Regions from separate parts of the Priestia megaterium genome, predicted to be linked through region 1. Evidence: riboswitches for the same ligand, from Rfam matches in the RefSeq annotation. Region 1 holds a riboswitch; the other holds the start of a gene.
The links. Region 1 has a riboswitch for glycine ahead of CEQ83_RS01880 (amino acid permease). Riboswitches for the same ligand answer to the same signal wherever they lie in the genome.
Positions count from the first base shown of each region.

Region 1 (3,192 bases):
CCACCCCAAGAATACTATAGTAATAAAACTACTAAAAAGTATATACAGAGGGGCAGAGGTCAAATGGACTCAATGTTTTTGAAAGGGCTTACAGGTAAAGTGGTAACGCCGAAAGACCCCATTTATGAGGAAGCTCGTCAGGAATGGAATCGCGCTATTGATAAATTTCCGCTTGTGATTGTGTACTGTGAAAAAAAGCAGGATGTTGTAAATGCGATCCACTGGGCACGTAAGCATCGTGTAGAGATTCGGATTTGATCTGGCGGTCATCATTATGAAGGGTATTCTACAGGTGACTGTGTTTTAGTCATTGATATTAGTCGGTTAAACGCGTTGAAGTTGGATAGGAAACGGAACATCTTAAAGGTGGAAGCGGGAGCAAAGAATACGGAAGTGTATGATTTCATCGGTTCGAACGGATATGTGTTTCCAGGAGGAACGTGTCCGACTGTTGGTGTATCAGGCTTTACGCTCGGAGGCGGCTGGGGGCTTTCGAGCAGACTTTACGGATTAGGGTGTGACAGCTTGATGGAGCTAGAATTGGTCAATTATGAAGGAAAGCTCATTAAGGCAAACCAATCGTGTAACGCTGATCTTTTTTGGGCATGCCGAGGTGCCGGTGGCGGTAATTTTGGCGTTGTAGTAAGCATGACGTTTCAGCTTCCAAAGCCAGCGAACCGCTCTGTGACGCTCGTTCGGTTCTTTTATGTAGGTACTACAAAGGAAAAACAGGCACAAGTGATGAATATATGGCAAAACTGGCTGCCTGAACTGGACAAACGTATGACGCTAGTTGCCAGTTTTTATAATGCAGAAGGAGAAGGATTGGGCATATTTGCGAACGGCTTCTTTTACGGATCTCCAGAAAGAGCTCGAAAGATCTTGCAGCCTTTTGCAGAGGTGGAGGGGTTCCGAGTCGAGCTAGAGTCATTATCTTTTCTTGAAGCGGTACAAAAGATAGAAGCAACCTATCCTCCGTCTGAAAAATTTAAGTCAACGGGAAGATTTGTGCAAAGAAGTTATTCAGTTGGCGAGCTTGAAAATCTTGCAGATCTCATACAGCGTCCAGCGGAAGGGTCCGTTTACGCCGCGATTTCTTTTTATGCACTAGGAGGAGAAATTCGCAGTGTTGGTAAAAGAGAAACAGCCTTCTTTTACAGAAACTCCAGATATATTCTGGGCTTTCAATCCGTGTGGACAGACGATGCGTTTGCAAGCGCAAACAGAGAATGGCTTCGCAAGCGATTTGAATATATTAAAAGTATTACGGTAGGTTCCTATGTGAATTTCCCTATCAGCAACCTTAGAAACTATGAGCGTGAGTATTTTGGAGACAACGCAGAGCGGTTAGAAAGAGTAAATAAAAAGTACGATCCATTTAACGTATTTAGGTTTCCGCAGGGACTCAGGTAGCATGTAGAAAAGGATACTAAGTTGACGATTGAACCTGTTTCATTACCTTCTTTCGAAGAAGGTAAATAAATGAAAGTCATCTTTCTTGTTGACAAAGCATCCAACTGGTATTAGAATAAACAACTATTCGACAGTCATTATCTTGATCGAAAAATTTAATACGTAGAAAGCTATGATTGCTATGGATCACACTATAGCAGGAGCAGCTTCTGGAGAGATCGCGATAGTTTCGCGACGCCGAAGGGTTCACAATCTCAGGCAAAAGGACAGAAGAGTACCGGATATTTATTTGGTATGTTACTAATTGGTAGCATGTACCATAATATTTGTTATTCTTATGACCATGAGATTGGAGCGCATCCAATCTCTTTTTTTATTGGACTTTATTTTGTAGTTCGCACGATCGTATCAAAGGTTTTATTGTTAGGAGGAGTTAGAGTTGGAACAACGAGAATTAAAGAGGGATTTATCCAATCGTCATGTTCAGCTAATCGCGATTGGAGGAACCATTGGGACGGGATTATTTTTAGGTTCTGGTAAAGCCATACAGCTTGCAGGTCCCTCTATCATCTTTGCTTATTTAATTGTGGGTATTGCGCTTTTCTTTGTGATGAGAGCGCTAGGAGAACTACTGCTGTCTAAAGCAGGTTATCAATCGTTAACAGATATTGCTGAAGAGTATCTTGGACCATGGGCTTCATTTGTCACAGGGTGGACGTACTGGTTTTGCTGGATCATGACAGCTATGGCTGATGTGATTGCCGTTGGCGTATATGTGAAATATTGGTTCAATATTCCTCAGTGGATTCCTGCACTTATTTGTGTAATCATTTTATTAGGACTTAACTTATTAACCGTAAAATTATTTGGAGAATTAGAGTTTTGGTTTGCTTTAATAAAGGTTATTACGATTCTTGCGTTAATTGTTATTGGCGTTATTTTACTGGTAATCGGATTTAAAACAGATGCAGGATCCGTTACGGTTCAAAATCTTTGGAATCATGGAGGACTGTTTCCAAACGGTGTTTCAGGTTTCTTACTTTCATTCCAAATGGTTATTTTCGCATACGTCGGGGTTGAATTGGTTGGGGTATCGGCAGCAGAAACATCAAATCCCCAAAAAAATATTCCATCGGCCATTAATAAAATTCCGCTGCGAATCTTATTTTTCTATGTTGGAGCGCTTATCGTCCTTTTATTTATTAACCCGTGGATGGAATTGAATGCAGCAGAAAGCCCATTTGTTAAAACCTTTAGTTTAGTCGGAATTCCGCTTGCTGCTGGAATTATTAATTTTGTTGTATTAACTTCAGCCGCTTCTGCTTGTAATAGCGGAATGTTTTCAACGAGCCGTATCTTATATAACTTAAGTAAAAATGACCAAGGGCCATCTACGTTTGCAAAACTGAACAAAAACCACGTACCAAGCAACGGATTGTTTGTATCTACGCTGGTTATCTCGGCGGGAGCTTTGTTAAGCAAACTGATACCAGATCAAGCTTTTGGCATCGTAACAACCATCAGCGCTATTTGTTTCATTTGGGTGTGGAGTATCATTTTGATTTGCCATCTAAGATATAAAAAAACACGTCCGCAGCTGCATGCAGCATCAACATTCAAAGCACCGTTAACACCATTTATAAACTATGTTGTGCTAGCGTTGTTTGCAGTGATTCTTATTATTATGCTGTTTTCTGATGCGACGCGCCCAGCCTTATTGTTGACACCCGTTTGGTTTATTCTCTTATTTGGTTTTTACGGGGCTAGAAGGAAGAAGAA
Region 1 covers NZ_CP023317.1:354,011-357,202, forward strand. Annotated here, with positions in the region: partial or broken gene CEQ83_RS01875 (FAD-binding oxidoreductase) at 64-1,413, shown strand; glycine riboswitch at 1,613-1,693, shown strand; gene CEQ83_RS01880 (amino acid permease) at 1,853-3,192, shown strand, end outside.

Region 2 (3,192 bases), 1.1 Mb from region 1:
TATTATTTAATTCTTTTAACAGCTGAGGCTCTGAAGCCGCTTTTTTAATATTGTATTCTCCTTGAAAACGAACGCGCTGCGGAATATCTGAAAATAAATCACCAACAGATGAAACACCAATTGCTGCTAACATTTGCTGCTGATCTTGTTCTGTCATTGGTAAATAGCGATGTAACATGTTAAATTCCTCCCCAAAGCTTACTTTGAACGTTTATAAAAAGGTGTTGAAACCACTTTTGCTTTTAAGCGTTTTTTCCGAACCTGCACTTCCACTTCTTGACCAAGCTCTGTATACTCTGCTGATAATAGCGCTAAACCGATGTTTTTCTTTAATGTCGGTGACTGTGTACCTGTTGTCACAAATCCAATTTGTTCTTCATCTGCAAATACTTCGTAACCGTGTCTTGGTATACCTTTATCAATCATTTCAATTCCTACCAGCTTACGAGGTGCCCCGCTTTCACGCTGTTCTTTTAAAACTTCTTTTCCAATAAAGCTGTCTTTGTTCGTCTTTACTGCAAATCCAATTCGAGCTTCAATGGGCGTAATATCTTTTGAAAGCTCTTGGCCATATAAAGCCAAAGTAGCTTCAAAACGAAGCGTATCACGAGCGCCTAGTCCGCAAGGCAACACCCCGTCCTCACTTCCTGCTTCTAAAATAGCCGTCCACAAGTGAGAGGCGTCAGCTGAAGAACAATAAATTTCAAAACCATCTTCTCCGGTATATCCAGTACGTGAAACAAGAGCATTTACATTCGCTACTTCTACATCATCAGCAAATGTAAATGGCTTTAATGAAGCTAAATTTTCATTCGTTAACGTTTGTAAAACTTTTTCTGCTAAAGGACCTTGTAATGCTAGCTGCGCAGTTTCATCAGATTGATTAACGAGCGTTACATCTCCTTGCTTGTGAGACACAAGCCACTCATAGTCTTTTTGAATATTAGCAGCGTTTACTACCAGCAAATACTCTTGATCTGCTTTTTTGTAAATCAGCAAATCATCTACCGTGCCTCCGTCTTCATAACACATAGCCGTATACTGCGCTTTTCCATCTACAAGGGTAGAAACGTCATTTGTCATCGTATGCTGAAGAAAAGCTAAGCTATCAGCTCCTGTCACAAGAATTTCTCCCATATGAGAGACATCAAAAAGACCTGCCTTTGTACGTACAGCTTCATGCTCTTCTTTAATAGAAGAAAATTGAACGGGAAGAGCCCATCCTCCAAAATCAATTGTTTTGGCACCATATTTTTGATAGGTATCATAAAGCGGCGTTTTGTGTAATTCTGTTGTCATATTTATGTCCTCCTCTTTTTCACGTGAAACTTTTCATAACGGGGAGTTTTCAAATAGTGTGGGAATCACTATGTATCCAAACAAAAAAGGACAGAAAACCCCCTACTGTATTTAGTAGGAAGTCTCTGTCCTTTTCACCTGAAAGTTTACCTATAAACGAATAGGTTTGCCTCGTGGGTGGTCTATAAACGCATAGACACTCTCCAGAGCTGCGTCAAACAAGAGTCTTTTTGCCTGAGAGATTCACAATTTTATTGCTTGCTCCTTCGGCGCTACATTCAAGTAGTCTCTCCCCGTGTCGTCATTCGCTTCTATAAAGTTGGTAAAGTTGGGCATACTACTGAAAGATGTATTTATCTTTATTCACACAATCATTTGTAAAGTGCTAATCTATTTTCTTTTTCAAATTTTCTAAATATATTTTTATCCTACCTGATTCTTATCATTTGTTCAATAAAAATTTTTTACAAAGGAGCATTTTTATCATGAAAGTGAAATTAAACATCGATGAAACATGGGAAGCAGCCTTCTCAACTAAATTGGAGCAAGACGGCCCTTGGTCTGCATGGGATTTGTATAAACTTGCCTATGAAATAGAAGACCAAACGCTTATCTCAGAATTTGAAGGACTACAAAGCCCAAAACATCTAGCCGATTTAACGCCGCTTCCTCATCAGCTCGAAGTAGCCAAACAAGTAGTCGAAACAATGAATGGGAAAGCCATTTTAGCAGATGAAGTAGGACTAGGGAAAACGATTGAAGCAGGGTTAATTTTGAAGGAATATATGATTCGCGGGCTTGTTAAAAAAGTTCTCATTTTAGTTCCAGCTTCGCTTGTTTCACAGTGGGCTATGGAATTGAATCAAAAATTTTATATTCCCGCGGTCCCTCAAAGAAAATCATATGTGTGGGATCAGTGTGACATCGTTGTGTCTTCAATTGATACAGCAAAACGTTCTCCTCATCGAGAAATTGTGCTAGAACAAGACTACGACCTCATCATCATTGATGAAGCTCATAAACTTAAAAACAACAAAACAAAAAACTATGAATTTGTTCAAAGCCTGAAAAAGAAATTTTGTCTGTTGCTAACCGCAACACCGATTCAAAATCGAATTGAAGAAATTTTCAACTTAGTCTCTCTTTTAAAGCCTGGCCATCTCGGCAATAAAGACTATTTTGAAGAATTATTTTCTGCTAAAAAACGCTCTTTGCAAAACGATGAGCACTTAAAAGAGCTTGTTAACAAAGTTATGATTCGAAATCGCCGCCATGATACGGGTATCGAATGGACGAAGCGAATTGTTCAAACCATTCCTGTTGAATTTTCACCGAAAGAACGCGAGCTATACGATGCGATTACGTCTTTTAAAGGAAACGGACTGCACCCTTCAAGTGCTTTTTCAATTTTAACCCTGCAGCGAGAGGCCTGCAGCAGCCGTGAAGCGGTGTATATGACATTAAAAAACATGCTGGAACGTCAGGAAGATCAAAACAGCGCATTAACGGAACATATGATTACTCCGTTAATGCAACTACTTCAACAAGTACCGCAAAATGCAAAAGCAGAAAAAGTTCTGGAGCTCGTTCAAAAAATTGATGACAAAGTTATTATTTTCACTGAGTACAGAGCAACTCAACTGTACTTACAGTGGTATTTAAAACAGCATGGAATTACCTCTGTACCGTTTAGAGGAGGATTTAAGCGAGGTAAAAAAGACTGGATGAAGCAGCTTTTTGAAAGCCACGCGCAAGTATTTATTGCCACTGAAGCGGGCGGCGAAGGAATCAACCTTCAGTTTTGTCATCATATTATTAACTATGATCTGCCGTGGAATCCAATGCGTCTAGAACAGCGAATTGGAAGGGTCCATCGTTTAGGTCAAAAACATG
Region 2 covers NZ_CP023317.1:4,249,236-4,252,427, forward strand. Annotated here, with positions in the region: gene gcvPA (aminomethyl-transferring glycine dehydrogenase subunit GcvPA) at 1-178, opposite strand, end outside; gene gcvT (glycine cleavage system aminomethyltransferase GcvT) at 199-1,299, opposite strand; glycine riboswitch at 1,512-1,604, opposite strand; gene CEQ83_RS21740 (DEAD/DEAH box helicase) at 1,785-3,192, shown strand, end outside.
Region 2: linked by a shared signal. The riboswitch ahead of gcvT (glycine cleavage system aminomethyltransferase GcvT) and the one ahead of CEQ83_RS01880 (amino acid permease) in region 1 are both predicted to bind glycine.